Arthrobacter crystallopoietes: one gene and its partner. The main gene of each other region encodes a partner of the protein of the gene in region 2 in a complex. Links are inferred from orthologs where the notes say so. Each region holds a gene or a part of one and is shown on either strand. Other genes may lie near its edges. The genes, in order: secA and secY.

Region 1 (14,402 bases), 240 kb from region 2 along the record:
CACGGACCACTGGCGGCAGCGGGCTCGGGCTGTCCATCGCGACCGAGGACGCCAGGCTGCATGGCGGCTGGTTGCAGGCCTGGGGCCAACCCGGAAAAGGATCCTGCTTCCGGCTGACTTTGCCGCGGCGGCGGGACACGGTGCTGACGCGGTCTCCGCTGCCGCTGCCGCCCGCCGAGGCCCACGGCGGGCCCACGGAAATGTCCGCGTCGGAACGGCAGGATGTGCAGGTCACGATGGAGGGGGAACACCATGCAACGGACGTTGGGTGAGCGCAAAGGCGGGCCGGTCGCGCTGCTGCGCGCCGCCGTCGTACTTCTTGCCGCCTTGGTCATGCTCAGCGCCTGCTCCTCCATTCCCATGTCGGGCCCGGTAGGAACCAGCCAGGGCGAAGAGCCCCAGACTGAGGCGGCCGAGTACACCTTCAATCCGCCGGGACCTGTCCCGGGCGCGGATCCCAAAGCCATTGTCGACGGCTTCCTGCTGGCGGGAACCGCTGCGCAAGACGATTACCGCACGGCGCGTGAATTCCTTGCACCGTCGCTCGCGGGCGAATGGCAGCCGGTTGAGCGCACTGTTGTCTACCGGAATTCAGTGAACATCGTGGGCTCGCCCACGGACACCGAATTCGTGGTGCAGCTCGAAGTCGCCTCGGTCATCGACGAACACGGAATCCGCGAGCCGGCGGAGGAAGGCGCCACAGAGTCAGTACCGGTGGTGTTGACCGATGTGGACGGCGAATGGCGGATCGCCGAGATCCCGGACGGCACCATGGTTTCCAACGTCGATTTCCAGACGCTGTTCTCCGCCTACAACCTCTACTTCTACGACGCCACGTACACCTATGCGGTGCCCGATGTGCGTTGGTACGCCAGCCGCCAGGGGGTATCGGCGGCGATTGTCTCCTCGCTTCTGGAAGGGCCGGCCCCGTACCTCAGCGGCGCGGTGATCAGTGCCTTCCCGGAGGGATCCACGCTGGTCAGGCGTTCGGTGCCGGTGGAAAGCGGGGCGGCTACGGTTGACCTCTCGGCCGAAGTCCTGACCGGCACCACGTTCTTGCGCCGACAGCAGATGCAGCAGCAGCTGGAGCTAACGCTGGGCGGGTTGAACACGGTCAGCACAGTGCACATGACCGTGGACCAGCGGGAGGTCGATCTGGGGCCGTCCCCGGATCCTGCCTTCCAGGCCGCCGTGACCAATCCCGCAGTCGGCAGCCTCCAGATCGGCGTACTGGACAATGAGCTCACGTTCTACGAAGGTTCGCGTCCGGTCGAGCCGCAGAACCTGCCCGCTGTCTCGGAACTCAATCCCCGTGATCCGGCCATGTCCCTGGACCAGGAGCACTTCGGCTTCCTGAATGCGCGGCGCAACCGGATGTACGTTATTGGCCCGGACAGGACCGCGCATCAGGCGGTGGCCGGAACACAGCTGACGGCCCCCAGCGTCGATCCGTTCGGCTGGACCTGGACTGCCGCCGGCGACCAGAGCGGAGCGGTTTACGCTATCGCCCCTGATGAGGAGCGGACGCGGGTCGACATCACCGCACAATGGTTCTCGGAGCGGACCATCGAGGAACTGAGGATCTCGCGGGAAGGCGCCCGCGCCCTGGTCATCGCCCGTGAAGGAGACGAATCCAAGGTCTACGTTGCAGGCGTGGTCCGGGACCAGGACGGACAGCCGCGCAGCATCAGCACGCCGATCGAGCTGGATGCTTCCGTTCCTGCGGATTCAGGGGTGTGGGCCAACGAATCGACGGTGATCGTCATGCAGTCATCGGCCGACGAACCGGTGGAAACGGAAATATTAAGGCTCGACGGCGGCTCGCAGCGGATGGCGCCACTCACCGGAATGCTGGACATCAGCGCCGGCAACGGAGACCAGGACGTTTATGCCCAGACGGAGGAAGCGCTGTATATCCGGGTCGGCAACAGCTGGGCACCACAGCCGCCGCCGCTGGTGATCGATCCGTCATTCCCGGGATAACCGGAAGGGCAGCCCCATTAGGCTGCCCGCTCAGCAGGGGTGGCTCGTTGTCCACAGGCGGCGCACGGGCGTTGCCTGGCCGTCAATGATGCTTGAGGGTGGAAGCATGTGGTTCCCCGCCGCCCTGTTTGATGCTGTTTACTTCCACGCCGCGGTGCAGCGGGTGCTGCGGTGGATCGCGGAGTTCGGCCACCTTGTGCTGCCTACCGATTGCGTCAGCTGCGGGGCCGAGGACCATACTCTGTGTCCGCCCTGCCGGAGCAGGCTGCGCAGGGCGACCGTGCGGCCCTACCGCGCCGAGGACGGAGCCGAGTCGTTGCCCTTCGTCGGGACGGACTTCGCCGAGGTTCTGCCTGTTATGGCTGCCGGCCGTTACCGGCACGAGCTGTCCCAGGCGATCCTGGCATATAAGAACCAAGGCCGGACGGACCTTTTGCACGCGCTGGCCCCTGCGCTCGCTGCCGCGGTCCATGCCGCGGCGCACATCGACGGCGGCCACCCACGGGTTTTTCTGGTGCCGGTGCCCTCCCGCACCAGTTCGCGCAGACGGCGTGGCTACGACCCGCTGGACTTGCTGCTGCGCCGACTGGAGCGGCAGCAACTCCTGCCGCCTGAATTGTCCGTGCTGCGCGCGGCCTGCGTCCGATCCGGTATAGCCGGATTGGCGAAAGGCATCGTACCGGCAGCTTCGCAGAAGTCGCTGGGCAAATCCGGCCGGCGCAGCAACGTCTCCTCATCCATGAGGATCAAGCGGCGCTACACCGCGTCCCTGCAGAACCGACACTGCATTCTGGTCGATGACGTGCTGACAACCGGAGCGACCCTGGCCGAGTTGACGCGGGCCCTGCACGAGGCAGGCGCAGTAGTCGATGCAGGCGTGGTTGTGGCTGCGACATCCGCGCCCTCCGGTACGGCCTGATGCACCGCGACACAAACCGGAATCAGCCGCAGGCGTAATGGCGCGGATCCGCGCAGATACAAGGCGGAAGCCAACAATGTGGGACGTTTTAGGAAAAATCCGCGGGGGAGGGGGTGAATAAAGGATGACGTTGCTTTAACGTGAAGTATGGGCTCCGCAAAAAGGGACGAGGGCCTGTCTTCAGCGACTGGGAGGAGAAATTTTCTTCAGTCGCTGTTGTGTCATCTAAAGCAGTTATGGAGGGCACCATGGAATTCAATATCAACGGCCGCAACCTCTCGGTCTCCGACCGGTTCCGGGAATACGCCGAAGAGAAGATCTCCAAAATAGAGCAGCTGGGCGACAAGGTTCAGCGGCTGGATGCCAAGATTACGAAGGAAATAAACGCTCGTCAGGCGGACAGCTCCATGACCGTCGAGCTCACAGTACTAGGCCGCGGCCCCGTTGTTCGTGCGGAAGCCACCGCAGCTGACAAATTTGCCGCCTTCGATCTGGCCTACGGCAAGCTCATGGAACGCCTTCGCCGGGCCCGTGACCGCCGCAAGGTCCACCACGGACGCCACAACCCCAAGGGCGTCCATGAGGCTACTGCGTCGCTCGAACCTGCAAGCACCACCAAGCCGTTGCATGTCGAGACATCGGAGGCCAGCCTGAACGGCTCCACTCCGTCAGCGCAAACTATGGACGAATATGAAATAGAGAATGACATTCCGGCCGGCGATTCACCGGTCCTGATCCGCCGGAAGGTCTTTCCGGCCCCGCCGATGACGCTCGACGACGCTGTCGACAACATGGAACTCGTCGGGCACGACTTTTACTTGTTCATCGATTCGGCAACGAACTCTCCGAGTGTGGTCTACCGGCGCCGTGGCTGGACCTATGGTGTGATTTCGCTGGACGCCGATTGCAAAGAGGAATCCACCGCGAAGGAAGAGCTTCTGGCGTACCGCGCGGCAGAAGGAGCAAACGCTTAGAACCTTAAGGCAAGCGCAATCCAGTGCCTAGGATAGGTGGATGGCTGCACCTGTAAGTCTCCGCCAGGCCCGGCGCATCGCGCTCGCTGCACAGTCCCTCCACAGGGAGCGGCCCACCGGTCTTGTTTCGGCAAGAGCGGTGGGCCGTACCTTTGACCGGCTGCAACTGCTGCAAATTGATTCGGTGAACGTGCTGACCCGGGCCCATTACCTGCCGTTGTTTTCCCGGCTGGGTAATTACGACGTCAAAATCCTTCATCGCTTTGCGGGCAAGGCTCCGAGACGCATGGTTGAGTACTGGGCGCACGAAGCTAGCTACATCCGGCCGGACCACTTCAACGACCTGCGCGTGTGGCAGCAAAGAAAATGGGTGGGCGCGTCTGCGATGGACCCGGATACCCGGGCTGACTTGTCGGAGCGGATCATGCAGGCTCTCGCTTCGTCGCGTCCGTTGAGCGCCCGAGCCGTTGCCGAACGGATTGGTCATGCCGAAACTCGTTCCACAGCCCAGTGGGGGTGGAACTGGAACGCGGCCAAACGCGTGCTTGAAGACCTGTTTGAACGCGGTGACATCAGCGCTGCTGGCCGGAACGCTCAATTCGAGCGGTTGTACGCTTTGACCGGGAAAGTGATGCCCAAAGGCATCGATCCCTCCTTACGGCCCGAGAAACACGATGCGATGGTTCGGTTGTTAGATGCCGCCGCAACAGCCCATGGCATTGGTACGCTCAAATGTTTCGCCGACTATTTCCGGATTCCGGTTCAGCCGGCTGCGGTGGCCTTGCAGCAGCTCCTGGCCGAAGGCAGGGTGGAAGAAGTATCTGTCGACGGGTGGCAGGGACCGCATTATCTGCACACCGAGGCGCTCCGGCCTCGGACGGCGAGTGGCCGCGCATTGCTCGGACCCTTCGATTCGCTGGTCTTCGAGCGGCGCCGGCTGGAACGCCTTTTCCACTTCCACTACCGGATCGAAATTTATACCCCTGCCGCGCAGCGGCGCTACGGGTACTACGTCCTGCCGTTCCTGCTGCGGGAGTCCTTGTGTGCCAGGGTGGACCTCAAGGCAGACCGGTCGGCAGGCCTGCTCCTGGTCAAGGGCGCCTTCAGCGAGGCGGATGCACCTGCGGATACCGCCGTCGAACTTGCTGCCGAACTGGAGCTGATGTCCAACTGGCTTGGTCTGGAGGGCGTCCGGGTCGAGGACCGCGGGGACTTGGCTGGGCCGCTTAGGAATCTGCTGTCGGGGCGGCGCCGGAGTTCACTTGTCCGCCCTGCGGGAACCAAAGCAGAGGTTGATACGTCTCTCCCGTAGACTGATGAAGCCAGAATTCTGTGCAAACGACTGGGAGCAATGTAGTGCCATCGATTCTCGAGCGAGTCCTAAGAACCGGCGACAAAAAGACGCTGAAGAGGCTTCGCAACTATGCTGACGCGATCAACATTCTCGAAGAGGACTTCAAAGCCCTCTCGGATGCTGAGCTTCGCGGCGAGACGGACACTTTGAAACAGCGCTACCAGGACGGCGAGCATCTCGATGATCTCTTGCCCGAAGCGTTTGCCGCCGTTAGGGAAGCGTCCAGCCGTACACTGGGCCTGCGCCACTTCGATGTCCAGCTTATGGGTGGCGCTGCACTTCATCTAGGCAATATCGCCGAAATGAAAACCGGTGAAGGCAAGACCTTGGTAGCGACAGCTCCTGCCTATCTGAATGCCTTGACCGGCCAAGGCGTCCACGTCATCACGGTCAACGACTATCTGGCCGAATACCAGTCCGACCTAATGGGCCGTGTCTATCGCTTCCTCGGTCTGACCAGCGGTTGCATCCTGTCCAACCAGAACCCGTCCGTCCGCCGCGAACAGTACAACGCCGACATCACCTATGGAACCAACAACGAGTTCGGCTTCGACTATCTCCGCGACAACATGGCCTGGAGCAAGGACGAGCTGGTCCAGCGCGGGCACCATTTCGCCGTCGTTGACGAAGTGGACTCGATCCTGATCGACGAGGCCCGTACTCCTCTGATCATTTCCGGTCAGGCTTCGGGGGACGTGAACCGCTGGTATACAGAGTTCGCCCGCGTGGTGAAGCGGCTGAACGTTGAGGACGACTATGAAGTCGATGAAAAGAAGCGCACGGTCGGCGTGCTGGAATCCGGTATCGAAAAGGTCGAGGACTACCTCGGCATCGACAATCTCTATGAGTCAGCCAACACACCGCTGATCGGGTTCCTCAACAACGCCATCAAGGCCAAGGAACTGTTTAAACGAGACAAGGACTACGTCATCCTCAACGGCGAAGTCCTCATTGTCGACGAACACACGGGCCGAATTCTCGCCGGCCGCCGCTATAACGAGGGCATGCACCAGGCCATTGAGGCCAAAGAGGGTGTGGAGATCAAAGCCGAGAACCAGACGATGGCCACGGTCACGCTGCAGAATTACTTCCGGCTCTACGAAAAGCTGTCGGGCATGACGGGTACGGCCGAAACCGAGGCCGCCGAATTCATGAGCACCTACAAGCTCGGCGTCGTTCCCATTCCTACCAACAAGCCGATGGCCCGCGTTGATCAGTCGGATCTGATCTACAAGAACGAATTGGCAAAGTTCGACGCCGTCGTCAAGGATATTGCGGAGCGCCATGAAAAGGGGCAGCCGGTGCTCGTCGGCACCACGAGTGTCGAAAAGAGCGAGTACCTGTCCAAGCAGTTGGCGAAACAGGGTGTACGCCATGAGGTGTTGAACGCCAAGAACCATGCGCGTGAAGCTGCCATTGTGGCCCAGGCCGGGCGCAAGGGCGCGGTCACAGTAGCGACGAACATGGCCGGCCGCGGTACAGACATCATGCTTGGCGGCAACGCGGAATTCAACGCGGTGGCCGAAATGGAGAAGCGCGGACTCGATCCCGCGGAAAACCCCGAAGAGTACGAAGCGGCCTGGCCTGCGGCGTTTGAAGCGGCGCAGAAGGCCGTGAAGGCGGAACATGACGAGGTCAAGGAGCTAGGTGGGCTCTACGTGCTCGGTACCGAGCGCCATGAGTCGCGCCGGATCGATAACCAGTTGCGCGGACGTTCCGGCCGCCAGGGCGATCCGGGCGAGTCGCGCTTCTACCTCTCACTGACTGATGACCTGATGCGGCTCTTCAACTCCGGTGCAGCCGAACGCATCATGAACTCGTCCCGTATGCCTGACGACGTGGCCCTGGAATCCAAAATGGTGTCCAAGGCAATCGAAAATGCCCAGGGCCAGGTCGAGGGACGCAACGCCGAACAACGCAAGAATGTGTTGAAGTACGACGACGTGCTGAACCGCCAGCGCGAGGCGATCTACGGTGACAGGCGTCGCATTCTCGAAGGCGATGACCTGCATGAGAAGGTCGCTTTCTTCCTCGAAGACGTCATCACGGCCATGGTGGACGAGGCAACCCAGGAAGGTCACGGCGATGACTGGGACTACGAGCAGCTTTGGACGAACCTCAAGCAGCTGTACCCGATCCAGCTAACCATCGACGAAGTGGTCGAGGAAGCTGGCGGCAAGTCGAAAGTCACGGCGGACTTCCTCCGTGAAGAAATCGTTTCCGATGCCAAGGTCGCATACGCTCAGCGTGAAGAGGCTCTTGGAGCCGCAACCATGCGCGAGCTGGAGCGCCGGGTTGTGCTGTCGGTGATCGGCAGGAAGTGGCAGGAACACCTCTATGAGATGGACTATCTCAAGGAAGGTATCGGCCTGCGTGCGATGGCACAGCGGGATCCTCTGGTGGAATACCAGCGTGAGGGTTTCATCATGTTCCAGGCAATGATGGAAGCCATCCGCGAAGAGAGCATTGGGTATCTGTTCAACCTTGAAGTCAAGGTCAAAGAACCTGCTCCAACAGGTCTTCCCGGTGTAACGGATGGCCGCGGTGCAGTTCGGGCACCGGAGATTACCGCGGCAGGTCTGGAGGCACCTCAGCGCCCGGCGTCGCTGCAGTTCACGGCTCCCACCGTTACCGGCGAAGCGGTGACCCGTGTCGAGCGGCAGAACTCGGGCAAGCCAGGGAACCAGGCTCAAGCTTCCGACGGCGCAAAGGCGGCAAAGGACGCCAAACGTCGCCGGAAGTAAACCACTCCTGATCTGTTGTCACCCGATTTCCAACGCGGTGACCTTCCAGAGTCCGCGCCTGAATTCAAGGCGTAGCGCCACGGCGCGGACTCTGGATGATTCAGCGATCACCAGCGACGCTTCATAAGCGTTGTCCGAGACCTGGCACACGCGGGAGGAACGGATGGTGGCACTGCGGTGGAGCCGTAGGACGGCTTGTCCAGCAGCAGCTCGGCGGTCCTGGCGTTCCCTTACCAAGCCTGCGCGCCGGGCGACCTTTTCGTAGCAGACCGGATCAAGCCAGCGAGCCAACTGCTGGACGGGGCGGGTGCCATCAATCGCTTCCATTGCGGCCTGAGCCACGGATCTGGCGGTAGCAGTGACCTGCCGCAGTTCCTGGGCGTCCACGCCGTGGGTTTGCTCCGATACCGGCCCGCCCGGCGCCCGATGCGTTGCCTGGCCGGCGGGCTGCGCAGGAGGGCGTGGCTGGAGCCGGATAACGGGTGTGAAGTACTCCTCCGGATCCGGCGACCTGACTGGCCGGACCGTGAGTGGCCGGGGCGCTCCGCTGGCAGGCGCAAGCGCCTGTACCTCGGTTAGCTCCTGTTCCGGCTTGTCCTGCCGCAAAGGGGTGGCGTTGTTCATGGCATGGCCTTTCCTCATCTGACGGTGCGATTGCGAGTTCAACGGTTTGCGGGCGCTATAAGGACTTGTCCGGGCAGAAGTACGGCAGGATCTGGTCCGATTACCTCCTTGTTGGCGGAATACCATTTGGGCCAATGGGCCGCTATCTCGGTGTCGGTGGCAAGCTTGCCCAGATCCTTGGCGGCGATATCCCACAGCGTGTCTCCGGCTACCACGGTCACGGCCCGGCTTTCCTCGTTCGTCTGGCTGATCGGCATGGCAACGAGACCCGGTGACGTTGGCGGTGCAGCTGGCTTCCACCAGGGGCTGACCGATTGGGATTCACCTGATGAGGCCGGGGCCATCCGGAGGTATGGGGAAGCTGTACCGCTCTGGAGCGACGCTGACTGGGATACGGTGTCCATTCCGGATACCGGGGTCGCGGCATTGGCCACCACTGGTGCGGTTAGGACATTGAGTCCGATAACGGCAGTGGCGAGCCGTTTCATGAATGCGGGGCTACAGGCAAAGGACGCAGCCGCGAGCTTGGTATGTCCGGCACGCTCAAGTGCGGCACCGACGACAGCGCAGACGATGCATACCAACCACCAGGCGACAATCGCCAAGCCAACCAGGGCCGCGCTGGAAGCTAGCAGTTCCGAGTATGTGTGCATGACCAAGGGACGCCATGTTCCGTCGTCGTCGACGCTGATGCGGCCTCCTGCCAACAGCAGTGCGGCTCCGCAGAGCGGAATCATCGCGGTGAGGACTGTGTCCGTTCCTACCTTCTTCATGTCACGCTCCACGTAGAGAATGTCTGGTTTGACGTAGTTTGATGCCGTTTGATGGCGTTGAGTTGCTTGTGATTCTTGATGATGGCATCAGCGCGCGGCGGTGTAAACCCCTTTGGTGCAGTTTGACCGTCTTTGGCGCTGCTTCTAGGCTGGAGCAGTGCGATGGGACTCGTTGTTTGCGGACATGGAAGGGCAACTGCATGCCGCCGACCAGCGGGGGCTTGAATCCGAAGCCAATGAGCTTGCGCGGCTGAACCACGCCGAGACGTCGCTGGGGGACCGGTTACGAGGGCAAGTTGGTTCGGGAATCCGGCTGACAGTTTCCGGCGGACTGCAGTTCACCGGGGCCTTGGCACACGTTGGATCCACTTGGCTGGTCCTTAACGAACGGGCCAGGAGCGTTCTCGTGCCATTGCCGGCAATCCAGTTATTGGAAGGGCTAAGCCGTAGCTCGTCAGTTGAGAAGTCATCCGTGGCAAAGCGGCTCGGTATGGGCTCCGCGCTGCGCGCGCTCGCACGGGACCGAGCCGACGTCGTACTTCATCTGGCATCGGGCACAGCGGGCAGGACTGTCAACGGCATGATCGACCGCGTCGGCAGCGATTTTTTGGAGCTTGCAGCTGTTCCTTCAGGCGAGGCGCGGAGAGCCAGTAACGTGCGGACCGTATATGCCATCCCATTTACTGCGATTGGTGCCCTTGCCTCAGTCCGCGCAGGGGATTGAACCGACTCCGCCAGATTCAAAGCGCTTGATTCCTCCCGCTCAGGGGGAAGGCAGGAATACCTAGTTGTTCTTTCCTGATTTGGCTTCTTCGACCAAACGACGAGTCTCGGCGTACTTATTGTCGATGTATTGGTCCAGCATCAGCTGTTCCACACGCCACTGGCCGCGGCCGCCAATCTGGATGGCTGGCAACTCACCGCTGCGCACTAGTGCATAGGCCTGGGAAGATGATATCTGCAGTATTTCGGCAACATCGGTCAAAGTCAGAAACCGAGGCATCAGGTCCTCCTCGACAGCAGTTGTTGTGCAGGGGTTCAGTTCATTATGGCATCGCTTGATACTGTTTGACGCAATCAGGGTCTCGATGTTGTGGACTGAGGCAAAAACGACACTTGGTTATCCACAATTCGTGGCATCAGCAACCCGAAGGTTTGTTTTTGTGTCCGTCTCCATGAGAATGGTCGGAGCCCGCAATGTCAGCCGAATGTCTCAGCAGATCAGAGGATTTGTCTTCGGTGCGTTTGCTATTCCAACAGGGGGAGTACCTTGAGCGCTGTTACCGACCTTGCTGCTCCCGCAGCACGATTGAAGAAGCCATCGTGGAAGGACCCCCGGCTGCTCATCGGTATCCTGCTGGTTCTCGTTTCAGTTGCCTCCGTGACGGCGTTGCTGGGGAACGCGGACAAGACGGTTGAAATGTTCGCAGCGAGGGACGACATCAGTCTCGGCCAGAAAATAACGTCGGACGAATTCTCCATCGTGAACGTCAGCCTGGGCGAAGTCGAGCACACTTACCTCAGCGCGGAAACCGGCATTCCTGAGAATGCGGTTGCGACAACCTTCATACGTAAGGGAGAGCTTATCCCGGGGGCCAGCCTGGGCACAGCCGACGCATTGGACCGAAAGCCGGTCGCGCTGACCATCGATAGTGCGCTTCCCGAGGGTGCTGGCGCGGGGGCTAGGGTGGATGTTTGGGTCGCCATGCCTGACGGCAGAAACGGCTTCAGCCCGCCCGAAAGACTCTTGGAAAGTGCCGAAATTTCCCAGCTCACGGAGACAGGACCTGCGCTGGGATCGGCGCAAATAGAGCAGCTGCATGTACTGGTCACAGATGAAAAGATGCCGGGCTTACTAAATGCCCTGTCTAACGGTGCACGGATCAACGTGGTTCTGAACCCGGGCAGCGGTTCATGAGCATCCCCGTTATTACATACGGCGATACGTTTACGGACTTCGTTGGCGGATTGGAACGACTGCATGGTCCGGTAACTGTCGTACGCAGATGCAGTGCCCTCGCTGAACTGATTGCTGCCTGCCAGACCGGGCTCGCCCGTGCTGCAATCGTTGCCGGCGACACGTGCGAGGTTGGCAGCGTTGTCCTGGAACGGCTTCACAGCTCACAGGTTGCCGTCGTCGTGCTTACGGACGATGAAGGGGAGCGCCGGCGGTTCGATGCGCTGGGGATTGCCCACGGGCCGGTTTTGATGGAGCCTTTGCAACTGGCCGACCTTGTCACCGATGCCGTCGCGAACCTTCCCGTAACAGGCACCCGGGTGGCGGTAGGTTATGCCGACCCGGCCCATGCCCTGTTGCCGGTCGCGATCCCGGACGACCAACCCGCCGAACTGTCAGCAGGCGGTCAGGTAATCGCTGTCTGGGGACCAACCGGCGCGCCCGGCCGAACGACGGTCGCGGTGAATCTGGCGGCAGAATATGCGGCATCAGGAAAGACGACGCTCCTGATCGATGCCGACACCTATTCTGCGAGCGTAGCGGCGTTTCTCGGCCTGATGGACGAATCCGCCGCACTGGCCCAGGCCTGCAGACTGGCAGATCAGGGAATCCTGGATGGACCAGCCCTGGCGCGTGTCAGCGTCAAGGTAGCGGTACAAGGGGCGCACCTCCAGGTGCTGACAGGCATCACGAGGGCCGAGCGGTGGCCGGAACTGCGGCCCGGAGCCATGGCCACGGTAGTAGGCCTGGCCAGGTCTCTCGCGGACTACACAATCATCGATTGCGGTTTCTGCCTGGAGGCCGACGAAGAACTCAGCTTTGACACGATGGCTCCACGCCGCAACGGTGCGACCCTTCGTTGCCTCGAATTGGCCGATACTGTCTTTGCAGTCGGAGCTGCCGACGCCGTTGGAGTCCCCCGGCTGGTCCGGGCTCTTGCAGAAATTGAACAGGCTGTTCCCAGTGCTGCGCCTCGTGTCGTCCTGAATAAGGTGCGCGCATCATCGGTCGGATCGGTGCCCGTCGACCAGCTCCGGGACTCCTGGGAGCGTTTCGGGCCAGTCAAAGAGGTGCAGTCATTCCTGCCAGCCGACTTCGATGTCGCGGATGCGGCATTGCTCAGTGGTTCCGTACTTCTCGAAATCGCCCCGGATTCACCCCTGCGCCGCGCTATCGCATTGCTGGCTGGTTGCGACCTGCCTGTCCGCCGCAATGGTCCGCGCAGACGCAGGCGCCTCAAAGTGTAGTTTTAGCCGGCTGGCGTTAGGCTTGCAGGTGTGGCCGCAATGGGGCGGCCTTGAACCACCTATCGGAGGCGTTTTTCATGTCGTCAGGATCCAGTGCTACGGATCTTTCCACTTCAGGCAAGCGTCCCGGGGACTTCCTCGGGAACTATTACGAGCACCTGGCTGCCGAGGATGCTGCAAGCTATAGCGGCGACACTTTGGAAACTCGAGCCATGGCGCATCGAGAGCTCGCCTTGATGCGGCCCAGCGGGCAAGCAGTGATCGGCATTCGCAACGAACGTAATTCCAGCATCATCATGATAGCGACTGATGACATGCCGTTCCTGGTCGATTCAGTTACAGCAGAAATTGTGCGTCAGGACCTGGCTATCCGGATGCTCATGCATCCCACTTTTATCGCCATACGTGACCGGACCAGCCACGAACTCGTAGAGCTCAAACGCGTACCGGCTCACTTGGGTGCCTCCAGCGGCGACACCGCCGCGCTGCCTAATCTCGCAGAGTTCATCGCCACGGGTGACAAAGCCTCGCACATTGAGTCCTGGATTTCAGTGGAGACTGTACGTATCTCCGGCGACGAAAAGGCACAGCAGGTCATTGAGGGAATCCGCAAGGTGCTGGGTGACGTTCGCGTCGCTGTGGAGGACTGGTCTTCCATGCGCAGCCGAGTCAGGCAGATTGCCGCATCGCTGGATTCTGTTGTCGGCGCCGAGGAGATACCCGACCTTGACGAGGCCAAGGAGCTCCTGGCGTGGCTGGACAATGGTAACTTCACTTTTCTGGGATACCGGGAATATGACCTTGCCAATCAGGCGGGGGAGGACGTGCTGTTGCTGCGCGAGGGCACTGGTCTCGGGATCATGCGTGAACTGCCGGAGGACCGGCATGTCCAGCATCTGACAGAGGAGGGCCGCGCCCGCGCCCGCGAGAAGCGCGCATTAGTCATTACCAAGGCGAACTCACGTTCCACGGTGCACCGGGCGGCTTACCTGGACTACATCGGAGTCAAGAGCTTTGATGCTCAGGGCAACGTCAACGGTGAGCGCAGATTCATCGGCCTATTTGCCAGCAGCGCTTACAACCGTTCAGTACGCAGCGTTCCCATCGTGCGCGAAAAGGTCGATGCAGTCCTCAAGCATTCCGGTTTTGCGCCCGACTCGCATTCGGGTAAAGACCTGCTTTCCATTCTTGAGTCGTACCCCCGGGATGAGATATTCCAGATGGGCACCCAGGAGCTGGCGGACATCGCCATGGGCATCCTGCGGCTCCAGGAACGCCGGAGGACCCGGCTCTTCCTCCGCCAGGACGTGTACGGGAGGTTCGTTTCGGCACTGGTCTACCTGCCACGAGACCGTTACACCACTGCGGTACGGCTGCGAATGCAGGACGAACTGCGCAAGACCTTCGAAACGAAGGCCATTGACTATGAAGCTCGGATGACTGAGTCTTCCTTGGCACGGTTGTTCTTCCGCATCAGGCTCAGGCATGGTTCGGAAGTGCCGCAGATCGATGTGGCAGACCTTGAGAGGCGGCTGGCGGCTGCGGCGCGGTCGTGGTCCGAGGGCATCGACCAGATTGTACGGACAAAATTTGATGGTGAGGAGGCCGAGAAGCTTTCGGCGAAGTGGGCCGAAGCGTTCCCTGCCAGTTATCGGGTCGATTATGAGGTCGAAGATGCACTCGAGGACATTGCGCGATTCGAGAGCTATGGCGAAAAGGCCGACGTTAGCCCGATCATGCACGTGTACATTCCTGCGGATGTGCAGACGAAGGTCGAGGACGCCCGGCTCAAACTCTATTTGCCTGAGCCGCAGTCACTGAGCCAGA
Region 2 (13,887 bases):
CGCTTCGCCTTCTCCCACATGAGGAAGAAGGTTTCCTGGGCAAGCTCCTCCGCTGCCCCGACGTCGCCGGTGATCCTGCCCACGTACCGCAGCACACCGTCGGCATGGCGCTCGTAGAGCACGCCGAACGCGTCTTCGTCCCTGCGTCCGCAGCGCCGGAGCAGCACGGACTCATCCGGCGACCCGTCGGCCGCCGGCTCGTCATCGACTGCCATCTAGCCGAAGAAACTGGCGGATGAAGCCTGGTCATTGAAAGCACCGATCCAGCTCGAGAACTGGTAGTCACCATAGGTAGCCCCTTCGCCGTCGCGGTCTTCGTGCAGCCGCACGCTGCAGCCGTTGTAGCCGCGGAAGGACGTGACCTGGTCATTCCAGCCGACGTCGGCCAGATTGATGAAGGCCGAGCCGCCCGCGAAGCAGCCCCCGTAGTTCAGGATCCGGTACGAGTCCCCGGAGTACCCAGCGTTCGCGTACACAATTGCCGCCGTAACAAACGACGACGGCGGCGCCTCCTCGGTCACGGGCGCTTGAGCAGCTATTGGCCGCGTTGCCATCGCAGGCCCAGCTGTTGCCGGCGTTACTGCGGCCGGCTCGGCGGTTTGCTGCGTGGCCACGGCCGGCTCAGCCGCATGGGTGGCCACGGCCGGTTCAGCCAACTGCGTGGTTGCGGTCTGCTCAACGGTGCCGGCCAGTTGGTCCACGCCCAGCTGCTCGAGTGCGGTGTCCAAGGCGGCTTCGGTTCCGTAGCATTCAGACGCCGAGGTAACGGCGTTGAACCAGCAATGTTCCGCGCCGGTGGACTGCTTAGTCGAGGTCGTCTCCGAGGTTCCGGGGGGAGCTGGACTGGCCGCGGCGACGGCCGGAACGGCCCCTATTCCGATCAGTCCTGCCGTGATCACTGCCGCGAAGACGGCATACTTGCGCTGTTTCAGTACTTGGCGGCCCATGTTTCCACCATATAAGAGCCCCTTCCCGGGCTCCTAAAGCCCTGTGGATTGGGAGGAAAAGTGTGGCCGGCCCACGGAGCGGTGAGCCGTTCGCTCCCACCGCCCCGCGGCCATACCCTCGATGACCACTCTCCACGCAATGCATCCTGACGGGCCGAAGCCGTTCGTTCCTCAGCCGGAATCAGGTCCCTTGCGGGCCATCTACTTATCTAATGTGCCGGGGACGCAAAAGGTCTCGCCTGGGATGAAAGTTTTTTCATCCCGGGCGAGACCCGCCGAACGCAACGCTCCAAGACCAAGCCAAGAGCCGCCGTCGTTCGCTTGAAACTGAGGCCGGTCAGTCCAGCGGAACCGGGGTGACGCCCAGCGGCGCCAGCTTGGCAGCGCCGCCATCTTCGGCGGTGAGAACCCAGATACCCTTGTCATGCACGGCAACCGTGTGTTCCCACTGGCACGAGCGCGAGCCGTCGGTGGTGACGACCGTCCAGTCATCGGCCAGGGTTTTGGTCTCGATGTCCCCGCGGACCAGCATGGGCTCGATGGCCAGGCACAGGCCAGGACGGATCTTCGGGCCGCGGTGGCTGGTGCGGTAGTTCAGCACGTCGGGCGCCTGATGCATGGCGGTGCCGATGCCGTGGCCCACGTAGTCCTCGAGGATGCCCAGCGGCTTGCCCTCGACGCTGCTGACGTAGTCATCGATGGCGTTGCCGATGTCGCCGACGCGCGAGCCGTTGGCCAGGGCTGCTATCCCACGCCACATGGCTTCCTCGGTCACATCGGAGAGCCGCTGGTCTTCGGGATCGGCCGTGCCCACAATGACGCCCCGCGCGGAGTCGCCATGCCAGCCGTCGATGCTGCAGCCGCCGTCAATGGAGAGGATGTCCCCGTCCTCGAGCACTTTGTTGCCGGGGATGCCGTGGACAACTTCCTCGTTTACCGAAACGCAGACGGTGGCAGGGAAACCGTGGTAGCCCTTGAAGTTGCTCTTGGCGCCGGCCTCATTGAGGACGGCTTCGAAGGCTGCGTCCACATCACTGGTGGTGGCACCGACGACGGCGGCGGCCACCGCAGCATCGAGGGCGCGGCTGACCACCAGACCCGCTTTGCGCATTTTGCGGATCTGGTCTTTGGTCTTGTACTCGATGCTGGGCTGGCCGAATGCCATGTGTTCTGTGTTCCTTCTGTTTTGCGAAATGCCGCAGGCCCTGTCCAACGAATCCGAAGGATCAGGGCCTGGGCCTAGGTTGGAGCGGCAGCTCCCGTTGCTAAGCGGTGACGCTCTTGAGTGCTTCCATAATGCGGTTGGTGACGTCGTCGATGGCGCCCAGTCCGTCCACCTTGGTCACGATGCCGCGTTCCTCGTAGCGCGAGACGACTGCCTCGGTCTGCTCGTGGTACAGATCCAGGCGGTGCCGGATGACGGTTTCGTTGTCGTCGGCGCGGCCTTCCTGCGCCGCGCGGCCCAGCAGACGCTTGACCAGTTCCTCGTCGTCGGCAGTCAGCTGCAGGACGACGTCCAGCTGATCCTCGCTCTCGGCCAGGATGCTGTCCAGCTCATCTACCTGCGCCGTGGTGCGCGGGTAGCCGTCGAGGAGGAAACCCGGTTCGACGTCGTCCTTGGAAAGGCGGTCGCGCACCATGTTGTTGGTGACGCTGTCCGGAACGAAGTCGCCGTTGTCGATGTACTTCTTCGCCTCGAGGCCCAGCGGGGTCTCTTCCTTGACGTTCGCGCGGAAGATATCACCGGTGGAAATGGCGACGATGCCCAACCGCTCGGAGATACGTGATGCCTGGGTTCCTTTGCCGGATCCGGGCGGGCCAATAATGAGCATCTTTGTCATCGCAGTAGTCCTTCATAGTGACGTTGCTGTAGCTGGGCATTTATCTGTTTCACGGTTTCCAGACCAACACCAACCATGATGAGGATCGAGACGCCGCCAAACGGGAAGTTCTGGTTCGCGTTGATCAGCACCAGGGCGATCAGCGGAATCAGAGAAATCACGCCGAGGTAAAGCGCGCCCGGAAGGGTAATCCGGGACAGCACGTAGGAGAGGTATTCCTCGGTGGGGCGGCCGGCCCGGATCCCCGGGATGAAACCGCCGTACTTTTTCATGTTGTCCGCCACCTCTTCAGGGTTGAAGGTGATGGCCACGTAGAAGTAGGTGAAGAAAACGATCAGGGCGAAGTACACGGCCATGTAGACCGGGTGGTCTCCGCTGACCAGGAAGGTGTTGATCCAGTTGACCCATTCCGGCGGCGGGGTGGTGCCATCTGTGGGGGTGTTGAACTGGGCTACCAGGGAGGGAAGGTAGAGCATCGACGAGGCGAAGATGACGGGGATAACACCGGCCATGTTCACCTTGATCGGAATGTAGGTGCTGGTGCCGCCGAGCGTGCGGCGGCCGATCATACGCTTGGCGTACTGGACCGGGATGCGGCGCTGGGACTGCTCCACGAAGATGACCGCGGCCACGGTGAACAGGCCGATGATGATCACGCCGATGAAGATGTTGACGCCCTGTGCCCGCAGGATTTCTCCCAGCGAGCTCGGGAAGCCGGCAGCGATGGAAACGAAGATCAGCAGGGACATGCCGTTGCCGACGCCCTTTTCGGTGACCAGTTCGCCCATCCACATGATCAGGCCGGTACCGGCCGTCAGCGTGAGGATGAGCAGCACGATCACGATCAGGCTGTCGTCCGGAATGATCGGTACCGGGCAGTCGCCCAGGAGGGCACCGGAGCGGGCCAGCGAGACGAGCGTGGTGCCGTTGAGCAGGCCGAGGGCAATGGTCAGGTAGCGGGTGTACTGGGTCAGCTTGGACTGGCCCTGCGCGCCTTCCTGATGCAGCTCCTGGAAGCGGGGAATGACCACCCGCAGCAACTGCACGATGATGCTCGCCGTAATGTACGGCATGATGCCGAGGGCGAAGATGGACACCTGCAGCAGGGCGCCGCCGCTGAAGAGGTTGACGAACTGGTACAGCCCGCCGCTGGTGTTGCCGAGCGCCAAGCATTGCTGCACGTTTCCGTAATCAACACCGGGGGCAGGGATGAAGGCACCCACGCGGTAAATGGTGATGATGGCGAGGGTGAACAACAACTTGCGCCGCAGGTCCGGCGTCCGGAAAACCCGGCCAATTGCGCTGAGCAAGCGTCCTCCTGAAAAGTCTTTGATGCCGCCGAGCGGCGATGCACAAGAACCGAGTCTATCTGCTCGGCCGCGTCCGGAATAACTCGCGGACTAAAACGTAAACTGCCTTTAACCCAATGAAACTCTTGGTGGCCGGAATACACCGACCACCAAGAGTTTAGTCATTGGTTGTGAGAGATCACTACCGAAGCCGTTTGGCTACAGCTCCGTGACGGAACCGCCGGCGGCGGCAATCTTCTCAGCAGCACTGGCGGAGAAGGCGTGAGCCTTCACATCAACCTTGACGGTGATGTCGCCGGTACCCAGAACCTTGACGAGCTGGTTCTTGCGAACCGCGCCCTTTTCGACCAGGTTCTCCACGGTGACCTCGCCACCTTCGGGGAACAGCTCGTTGAGCTTATCCAGGTTCACAACCTGGAATTCCACCTTGTACGGGTTCTTGAAGCCGCGCAGCTTCGGCAGGCGCATGTGCAGCGGCAGCTGGCCGCCTGCAAAACCTGCCTTGACCTGGTAGCGCGCCTTCGTACCCTTGGTACCACGGCCTGCAGTCTTACCCTTGGAGCCTTCACCACGACCAACACGGGTCTTGGCGGTCTTGGCACCGGGGGCAGGACGCAGGTGGTGGACCTTCAGAGTGTTGTTCTCTTCTGCCATCTCTACTTCGCCTCCTCAACCTTTACCAGGTGAGAAACAGTGTTGAGCATGCCCACGGTCACGGCGTCGGCGTTACGGACAACGGTGTGTCCGATACGCTTCAGGCCCAGTGAACGCAGCGTGTCGCGCTGATTCTGCTTGCCGCCAATGACGGACTTAATCTGGGTGATTTCCAACTGTGCATCAGACGCAACCAAGTTGCTACGAGTCGTCTGGATCATTACGCACCTGCCTTCTGCTGCTGCATTGCGCGGAGCAGGATCGGAGGAACAACCTCATCCAGCGGCAGGCCACGACGGGCTGCTACTGCCTGAGGCTCTTCGAGACGGCGCAGTGCGTCCACCGTTGCGTGCACAATGTTGATCGCGTTGGCCGAGCCGAGCGACTTCGAGAGCACATCGTGGACACCGGCGCACTCAAGTACGGCGCGGACCGGGCCACCGGCGATAACACCGGTACCGGCAGCGGCCGGACGGAGCATGACGACGCCTGCAGCGGCCTCACCCTGGACACGGTGGGGCACCGTGCCGCCGATGATCGGGACGCGGAAGAAGGACTTCTTGGCTTCTTCAACACCCTTGGCGATAGCTGCGGGAACTTCCTTCGCCTTGCCGTAACCAACGCCGACCAGGCCGTTGCCGTCGCCGACAACTACCAGAGCGGTGAAGCTGAAGCGACGACCACCCTTGACGACCTTGGAAACACGGTTGATGGTAACGACGCGCTCGAGGTACTTGTCCTTCTCGGCATCGCGTGCGTTGTCGCGGCCACCACGGCCACCACGCTCGCCACGGCCACCGCGGTCGCCACGCTCTCCACGACGGCCGCCGCGGCGGTCATCCTGGGAAGAAGCAGCTTTATCGGCGGTACCCGCGGCTGCGGCGGTCTCAGTTGCTTCAGTCACCTGAGTATCCTTTTCGTTATTCTCTGCGGTCACAGTGCCAGCCCACCTTCACGTGCGCCTTCGGCAACAGCTGCGACACGGCCGTGGTACTTGTTACCACCACGGTCGAAGACAACGGCCTCGATGCCGGCAGCCTTGGCGCGCTCGGCTACGAGCTCGCCAACGCGCTTGGACTTTGCGGTCTTGTCACCTTCGAATCCGCGCAGGTCAGCTTCCATGGTGGAAGCCGAAGCCACGGTGATGCCCTTGCTGTCATCGACAACCTGGACGAATACGTGGCGTGCGGAGCGGTTGACAACCAGACGCGGACGGACCGCGGTGCCGGTGATGCGCTTACGGACGCGCAGGTGGCGGCGGCCGCGTGCAGCGGACTTGCTCTTACCCTTAATTCCGAGAGCCATGGTTACTTACCAGCCTTTCCGACCTTGCGGCGGATCTGCTCGCCTGCGTAACGGATGCCCTTGCCCTTGTAGGGGTCCGGCTTCCGCAGCTTGCGGATGTTGGCAGCAACCTCGCCGACCTGCTGCTTATTGATTCCCGATACAGAGAGCTTGGTCGGACCCTCTACTGCAAAGGTGATGCCTTCGGGTGCCTTGATGGCAACCGGGTGGCTGTAGCCCAGGGCGAACTCGAGGTCCGAACCCTTGGCCTGTACGCGGTAACCGGTACCAACGATCTCGAGGTCCTTCTTGTAGCCTTCGGTCACACCGATGATCATGTTGTTGATCAGGGTGCGGGTCAGGCCGTGGAGGGAACGGGATTCGCGCTCGTCGTTCGGGCGGGACACGGTCAGCGTGCTCTCGTCCAGGGCTACCTGAATCGGGGAAGCAACCGCGTGGGTCAGTTCTCCCTTGGTGCCCTTGACGGAGACAACGTTGCCGTCGACCTTGACCTCTACGCCGGCGGGAACGGTGATGGGGAGACGTCCAATACGTGACATTTTATCTCTTCCTTTCCGTTACCAGACGTAAGCGAGGACTTCGCCGCCCACGCCCTTCTTGCCGGCCTGACGATCAGTCATCAGCCCGGAAGAGGTGGACAGGATTGCGATACCCAGGCCACCCAGCACGTGCGGCAGGTTGGTGGACTTCGCGTAGACGCGGAGACCGGGCTTGGAAATACGGCGGATACCGGCGATAGAACGCTCCCGGCTCGGGCCGAACTTCAGTTCAATGGTCAGCTTTTTGCCAACCTCAGCTTCCTCTTCCTTCCAGCCGGCGATGTAACCTTCGGCCTTCAGGATGTCGGCAACGCGTGCCTTGAGTTTGCTGTACGGCATGGACACGGATTCGTGGTAAGCCGAGTTTGCATTGCGCAGACGAGTCAGCATGTCTGCGACAGGATCTGTCATAGTCATTGTGGGCTCTTGCCCTTCCTCGTAACGGTTTCCTTGTTCCGGCAGGCTCAACCAGCGGAACGGGACCTTTTACGTAGTTGAATTAATCTTCGGTCTTGAACGGGAAGCCAAGCGCCTTGAGCAGCGCACGACCCTCGTCGTCGGTCTTTGCGGTAGTCACTACAGTGATATCCATACCGCGGACGCGGTCGATCTTGTCCTGATCGATCTCGTGGAACATTGCCTGTTCGGTCAGACCGAAGGTGTAGTTACCATTGCCATCGAACTGCTTGCCGTTGAGGCCGCGGAAGTCGCGGATACGGGGCAGAGCCAGGCTGACCAGACGGTCAACGAATTCCCACATACGGTCGCCGCGCAGTGTTGCGTGCGCGCCGATCGGCATGCCTTCGCGCAGCTTGAACTGTGCAATGGACTTGCGGGCCTTGGTGACCTGGGGCTTCTGGCCGGTGATCTGGGTCAGATCGCGCACTGCGCCGTCGATGAGCTTGGAGTCCTTGGCGGCATCTCCAACACCCATGTTCACAACAACCTTGACAAGGCGCGGAACCTGGTTGACGTTGACGTACTTGAACTCGTCGCGCAGAGTCTGCTTGATCTCTTCTGCGTAACGGGTCTTCAGACGGGGGACGATCTTGGTGACGGTCTCAGTCATTAGAGATCCTTCCCGGAGCTCTTGGCAACGCGGATACGCACAGTGCGCTCACGGCCATCACGCTCGACGGTCTCGGTGCGGTAGCCAACACGGGTCGGCTTCTTGGTCTCGGGGTCAACAACGGCAACGTTGGAGATGTGCAGCGGGGCCTCTACGGTCTCGATGCCACCGGTCTTCGTGCCGCGCTGCGACTGACCGACCTTGGTGTGCTTGGTGACGGTGTTTACGCCTTCAACCAGTACGCGGTTGGTCTCCGGGAAAACCTTGAGGACCTTGCCCTGCTTGCCGCGGTCGCCGCCGCGCTCCTGCTTGGCACCGGTGATGACCTGAACCAGGTCACCCTTCTTGATCTTGAACTTTGCAGCCATGGACTACAGCACCTCCGGAGCAAGCGAGATGATCTTCATGAACTTCTTATCGCGAAGCTCACGGCCAACCGGGCCGAAGATACGGGTACCGCGGGGGTCGCCGTCGTTCTTCAGGATCACTGCAGCGTTTTCATCGAACTTGATGTAGGAACCGTCCGCACGGCGGCGTTCCTTCTTGGTACGAACGATGACAGCTTTGACGATGTCACCCTTCTTGACGTTGCCGCCGGGAATTGCGTCCTTGACGGTGGCAACGATGACGTCGCCAATGCCTGCGTAGCGACGTCCGGATCCACCGAGAACGCGGATGGTCAAGATTTCCTTGGCACCCGTGTTGTCGGCGACCTTAAGCCGCGACTCCTGCTGAATCACTTATTACTCCTGTCGTCGCGCTGGTTCTCATCATGTGAGCCTTGCGGAACGGATATGGGATACCCCCACCCCGGACTCCCCCTGCCCGCGCGCAAGCGTGGGCCGAAGGCGGAAGTGGGAATTTGCCTATTCTGTCCATACGGAAAGGTGGATAGTCTTTCCAAACGGCACAGGCAAGATTACTAGTTTATTACTAAGACACCCCAGACGCGAAATTCACCGGATTTTTCCGAGAACTAAGCGGCCAGGGGCTCGTATTTTTCAAGGGGATCGCTCCCCTTCAAACCCGGTCCCGACTGGTTTGCGGCAACTGCCGGAAACCAGCTATGGGGCGGGAAATCTAAGGGGTTGGGCCCGCCCGTCGAAACGGACGGGCCCAACCGTAAACCCTAGGGTTTACTTAGCCTTTTCGACGATCTCGACCAGGCGCCACCGCTTGGTAGCGGACAGCGGACGAGTCTCGGCGACGACGACCAGGTCGCCGATGCCGGCGGTGTTCTGCTCGTCATGGGCCTTGATCTTGGAGTTCCGACGAAGAACCTTCCCGTAAAGGGCGTGCTTCTTGCGGTCTTCGATCTCGACGACGATGGTCTTATCCATCTTGTCCGAGACAACGTAGCCGCGGGCGGTCTTCCGGTTGCCACGAGCCTGTGCTGCTTCAGTCACAGATGCTTCCTTCTCACTCATTTGGCATCATCCTCGGTGGCCGGAGTCTCTGCTTCTTCTGCAGGCTCGGCCTTCTTGGACTTCTTTGCCTTCTTCTCGGTCTTAGCTTCCTCAACGGGAGCTACGACCTCGGGGCGGATGCCCAGCTCGCGCTCACGCAGCACCGTGTAGATGCGGGCGATGTCACGCTTGACTGCCTTGAGGCGGCCGTGGTTCTCCAGCTGACCGGTGGCGGACTGGAAACGGAGGTTGAACAGTTCCTCCTTGGCCTTGCGCAGCTCTTCTACGAGACGGTCCTTATCGAAAGTCTCGAGCTGGTCTGTTGCCAATTCTTTTGAACCAATTGCCATTTCTATTCACCACCTTCGCGACGCACAATGCGTGCCTTCAACGGGAGCTTGTGGATCGCCAGGCGCAGTGCCTCGCGAGCTACCTCTTCACTGACACCGGAGAGTTCGAACAGAACCCGGCCCGGCTTGACGTTGGCAACCCACCACTCCGGCGAACCCTTACCGGAACCCATACGGGTTTCGGCCGGCTTCTTCGTCAGGGGGCGGTCCGGATAAATATTGATCCAGACCTTACCGCCACGCTTGATGTGGCGGGTCATCGCGATACGGGCTGCTTCGATCTGCCGGTTGGTGACGTATGCAGGCGTAAGCGCCTGGATACCCCACTCGCCGAAGCTGACCTGGGTGCCGCCCGTTGCAGCGCCGGAACGACCCGGGTGGTGCTGCTTACGGTGCTTGACTCGACGTGGGATAAGCATTTAAGCCTGTCCTCCTTCGGCAGCCGGAGCGGCAGCTGCTTCAGCAGCCGGAGCCTCGGCCTTGGGAGCTGCATCGGCCGAAGCCTGAGCAGGACGGTCATTACGACGACGGCGTTCGCCACCGCGGTCCGCCGGGCCGCGGCCCGGACGGTCTCCGCCACGGCCGCGGGACGGAGCTGCAGCCTGCTGCGCAGCCAGTTCCTTGGCAGTAACGTCGCCCTTGTAGATCCAGACCTTCACGCCGATGCGGCCGAAGGTGGTCTTGGCTTCGAAGAAACCGTAGTCGATGTTCGCGCGGAGGGTGTGCAGGGGCACACGGCCTTCGCGGTAGAACTCCGAACGGCTCATTTCGGCGCCACCCAGGCGGCCGGAGCACTGAACGCGGATACCCTTGGCGCCGGCCCGCTGTGCGGACTGCATTGCCTTCTTCATCGCGCGGCGGAAAGCCACGCGGGAAGTCAGCTGCTCGGCGATGCCCTGGGCAACGAGCTGTGCTTCGATCTCGGGGTTCTTGACCTCAAGGATGTTCAGCTGAACCTGCTTGCCGGTCAGCTTTTCGAGCTCGCCGCGGATGCGGTCAGCTTCTGCACCGCGGCGGCCGATAACGATACCGGGGCGTGCGGTGTGGATGTCCACGCGGACACGGTCACGGGTGCGCTCGATCTCAACCTTGGCAATACCTGCCCGCTCCATGCCCGTGGACATAAGCTGGCGGATCTTGACGTCTTCGCGAACGAAGTCCTTGTAACGCTGGCCGGCCTTGTTGCTGTCAGCGAACCAGTGGGAAACGTGGTCGGTGGTGATACCGAGTCGGAATCCGTGCGGGTTTACTTTCTGTCCCACTTACTGGTCCTCCTCTTTCTCCGGGGTAGCGACAACAAGTGTGATGTGGCTGGTCCGCTTGTTGATGCGGTAGGCGCGGCCCTGGGCACGCGGCTGGAACCGCTTCATGGTCGGGCCTTCATCGACAAATGCTTCGCTGATGTACAGGTCGCTCTCGTCAAAGGCGACGCCGTCACGGTCCGCGAGAACGCGGGCGTTGGCGACTGCCGATGCGAGTACCTTGCTGACCGGCTCCGAAGCTGCCTGCGGGGCAAACTTCAGAATTGCCAGAGCCTCATTCGCCTGCTTGCCACGAACAAGGTTGACGACGCGCCGGGCCTTCATAGGCGTCACGCGAATATGGCGCGCAATAGCCTTGGCTTCCATTGCTTTCCTTCTCTCGTCTTCTGCCGTACGAGCGAGCGCCTAGCGGCGCTTGCCCTTACGGTCGTCCTTCACATGGCCGCGGAAAGTCCGCGTCGGGGCGAATTCGCCGAGCTTGTGCCCGACCATCGACTCGGTGACAAACACCGGAATGTGCTTGCGTCCGTCGTGTACGGCGATCGTGTGCCCGAGCATGTCGGGAACGATCATCGAACGGCGGGACCACGTCTTAATGACGTTCTTGGTGCCCTTTTCGTTCTCTGCAGCTACCTTGACAAAGAGGTGCTGATCGACGAAGGGGCCTTTCTTCAGGCTGCGTGGCATGTCTCCAGGCTCCTATCGCTTGTTCTTGCCAGTACGACGGCGACGCACAATGAGCTTGTCGCTTTCCTTGTTGGGGCGGCGGGTACGGCCCTCAGGCTTACCGTTCGGGTTGACCGGGTGGCGTCCACCGGAGGTCTTACCTTCACCACCACCGTGCGGGTGGTCGATCGGGTTCATAGCCACACCACGGACGGTCGGGCGAACGCCCTTCCAGCGCAGGCGGCCGGCCTTGCCCCAGTTGATGTTGGACTGCTCGGCGTTGCCGACCTCGCCGATGGATGCGCGGCAGCGCACGTCAACGTTGCGGATTTCGCCGGAAGGCAGACGGAGCTGGCCGTACTTGCCTTCCTTGGCAACGAGCTGTACCGAGGCACCGGCGGAGCGGGCCATCTTGGCACCGCCGCCAGGACGCAGTTCAACGGCGTGGATAACAGTACCCACGGGGATGTTGCGCAGCGGCAGGTTGTTGCCGGGCTTGATGTCGGCGCTGGCGCCGGCCTCAACAACGTCGCCCTGCTTCAGCTTGGCCGGAGCAAGGATGTAACGCTTGGTGCCATCAACGTAGTGCAGCAGTGCGATACGGGCGGTACGGTTCGGATCATATTCGATCTCGGCAACCTTGGCCGGCACGCCGTCCTTGTCGTGACGACGGAAGTCGATCAGACGGTAGGCGCGCTTGTGGCCACCACCCTTATGGCGGGTAGTGATCTTACCGGAGTTGTTACGGCCGCCCGACTTGGTCAGGGGACGAACCAACGACTTTTCCGGCGTCGATCGCGTGATTTCAGCAAAGTCGGCAACGCTAGAGCCGCGGCGGCCCGGCGTAGTCGGCTTGTGTTTACGGATTCCCATAGTTTATTTCCTCGTTAAAGTGGTCTCCGCTTAAGAAAGCGGACCGCCGAAGATGTCGATTGTGCCTTCCTTCAGGGTGACAATTGCGCGCTTGGTGTTCTTGCGCTGTCCCCATCCGAAACGGGTGCGCTTGCGCTTCCCGGCACGGTTGATGGTGTTGATCGAGTCGACCTTGACGGAGAAGATTTTCTCCACGGCCAGCTTGATCTCGGTCTTGTTCGAGCGCGGGTCGACCAGGAAGGTGTACTTACCTTCGTCGATCAGGCCGTAGCTCTTCTCCGAAACGACGGGTGCAATGACGACGTCGCGGGGGTCCTTAGCGGTGGTCGCGCTCACTTGGCGTCCTCCTTGTTGACGAAAGCCTCGTAGGCTGCCTTGGTGAAGACCACGTCGTCGGAAATCAGCACGTCGTAGGTGTTCAGCTGATCTACGTAGATCGTGTGAACTTCCGCGATGTTGCGCAGGCTCAGGGCCGCAACATCGTTGGCGCGCTCGATAACAACGAGCAGGTTCTTACGGTCAGAGACGGACCGCAGGGACTCGAGGGCACCCTTGGTGTTCGGCTTCTCGCCGGAAACCAGGGACTCGAGAACGTGGATGCGGCCGTTGCGTGCCCGGTCGGACAGGGCGCCGCGCAGGGCAGCAGCCTTCATCTTCTTGGGGGTGCGCTGGCTGTAATCGCGCGGGGTCGGACCGTGGACAACGCCACCGCCGGTCATGTGAGGTGCACGGATGGAACCCTGACGGGCGCGGCCGGTGCCCTTCTGCTTGAACGGCTTGCGGCCAGCACCCGAAACCTCGGCGCGGGTCTTGGTCTTATGCGTGCCCTGGCGGGCAGCTGCGAGCTGCGCGACGACAACCTGGTGCAGCAGCGGCACGTTGGTCTGTACGTCGAAGATCTCTGCAGGCAGATCGACATTTACAGTGTTAGCCATTGAACTAGGCTCCCTTCACAGCGGAACGGACGAGAACGACCGAGCCGCGGGCACCGGGAACGGCACCCTTGATCAAGAGCAGCGACTTCTCAGTGTCCACAGCGTGAACGGTCAGGTTCAGTGTGGTGTGGCGGACGGCGCCCATACGGCCGGCCATCTTGAGGCCCTTGAAGACGCGGCCCGGGGTGGACGCGCCACCGATGGAACCGGGCTTACGGTGGTTCTTGTGGGCACCGTGGGAGGCACCAACACCATGGAAGCCGTGACGCTTCATAACACCGGCGAAGCCCTTACCCTTGGAGGTTCCGACGACGTCGACCTTCTGGCCGGCTTCGAAAGTCTCCACGGAGAGCTCCTGGCCCAGCTCGTAGGTGTCTGCATCTGAGGTGCGCAGTTCAACTACGTGGCGGCGGGGGGTGACACCGGCCTTCTCAAAGTGGCCAGCCAGCGGCTTGGACACCTTGCGGGGGTCGATCTGGCCGAAGCCGATCTGAACGGCGGTGTAACCATCAACATCTGCATTGCGCAGCTGAGTGATGACGTTGGAGTCAGCCTGGACGACAGTTACCGGCACAAGGCGGTTGTTCTCGTCCCAGACCTGGGTCATGCCGAGCTTGGTGCCCAGCAGTCCCTTTACCTGGCGTGTAGTGGTAGACATATTTATCCGCACTCCCCTACAGCTTGATTTCGATGTTCACGTCAGCAGGCAGGTCAAGACGCATGAGCGAGT

What was found.
Region 1: the proteins of secY (region 2) and secA are in contact, whole or in part, in a crystal structure (PDB 3DIN), measured with the Thermotoga maritima proteins. The link is inferred for Arthrobacter crystallopoietes from one-to-one orthologs. Residues at the interface, in WP_004081795.1 of Thermotoga maritima: Glu108, Gly109, Glu110, Glu111, Ala236, Glu237, Arg238, Arg239, Ile240, Thr241, Ile242, Gln243, Tyr244, Ala245, Arg246, Arg247, Val248, Thr249, Gly250, Arg251, Arg252, Val253, Tyr254, Gly256, Ala257, Ser258, Thr259, Tyr260, Leu261, Pro262; in WP_004082002.1 of Thermotoga maritima: Glu261, Ala262, Arg263, Lys300, Ala301, Arg302, Thr303, Ile304, Ile305, Leu323, Tyr324, Asp325, Pro326, Val329, Ser330, Tyr333, Ile336, Lys340, Phe345, Val349, Glu363, Phe364, Tyr374, Ser375, Gly376, Gly377, Glu393, Ile395, Thr482, Ser483.

Annotation. Positions count from the first base shown.
Region 1 is NZ_CP072014.1:3,863,918-3,878,319, reverse strand. Bases 4,848-8,174 are described here. They hold secA (preprotein translocase subunit SecA), read left to right. Parts: upstream 4,848-5,232; coding sequence 5,233-7,974; downstream 7,975-8,174. Other genes in these bases: J5251_RS17725 (Rv3235 family protein), read right to left, coding at 7,993-8,174; J5251_RS17735 (winged helix-turn-helix domain-containing protein), read left to right, coding at 4,848-5,188. Also shown: MtrAB system histidine kinase MtrB, read left to right, coding at 1-272; J5251_RS17750 (LpqB family beta-propeller domain-containing protein), read left to right, coding at 253-1,983; J5251_RS17745 (ComF family protein), read left to right, coding at 2,090-2,902; hpf (ribosome hibernation-promoting factor, HPF/YfiA family), read left to right, coding at 3,151-3,876; more of J5251_RS17735, read left to right, coding at 3,917-4,847; more of J5251_RS17725, read right to left, coding at 8,175-8,598; J5251_RS17720 (LysM peptidoglycan-binding domain-containing protein), read right to left, coding at 8,637-9,371; J5251_RS17715 (hypothetical protein), read left to right, coding at 9,529-10,095; J5251_RS17710 (helix-turn-helix domain-containing protein), read right to left, coding at 10,156-10,374; J5251_RS17705 (hypothetical protein), read left to right, coding at 10,642-11,289; J5251_RS17700 (AAA family ATPase), read left to right, coding at 11,286-12,575; J5251_RS17695 (NAD-glutamate dehydrogenase), read left to right, coding at 12,653-14,402. UniProt on the Escherichia coli protein: Required for protein export, interacts with the SecYEG preprotein conducting channel.
Region 2 is NZ_CP072014.1:4,112,046-4,125,932, forward strand. What follows is about bases 1,942-4,753. They hold secY (preprotein translocase subunit SecY), read right to left. Parts: upstream 4,099-4,753; coding sequence 2,785-4,098; downstream 1,942-2,784. Other genes in these bases: map (type I methionyl aminopeptidase), read right to left, coding at 1,942-2,112; J5251_RS18870 (adenylate kinase), read right to left, coding at 2,213-2,788; rplO (50S ribosomal protein L15), read right to left, coding at 4,297-4,752. Outside these bases: J5251_RS18855 (RNA polymerase sigma factor), read right to left, coding at 1-215; J5251_RS18860 (hypothetical protein), read right to left, coding at 216-947; more of map, read right to left, coding at 1,285-1,941; rpmD (50S ribosomal protein L30), read right to left, coding at 4,755-4,973; rpsE (30S ribosomal protein S5), read right to left, coding at 4,973-5,689; rplR (50S ribosomal protein L18), read right to left, coding at 5,686-6,057; rplF (50S ribosomal protein L6), read right to left, coding at 6,060-6,596; rpsH (30S ribosomal protein S8), read right to left, coding at 6,615-7,013; rplE (50S ribosomal protein L5), read right to left, coding at 7,096-7,665; rplX (50S ribosomal protein L24), read right to left, coding at 7,665-8,033; rplN (50S ribosomal protein L14), read right to left, coding at 8,037-8,405; rpsQ (30S ribosomal protein S17), read right to left, coding at 8,802-9,092; rpmC (50S ribosomal protein L29), read right to left, coding at 9,089-9,421; rplP (50S ribosomal protein L16), read right to left, coding at 9,424-9,840; rpsC (30S ribosomal protein S3), read right to left, coding at 9,841-10,683; rplV (50S ribosomal protein L22), read right to left, coding at 10,684-11,049; and 6 more genes. UniProt on the Escherichia coli protein: The central subunit of the protein translocation channel SecYEG. Consists of two halves formed by TMs 1-5 and 6-10.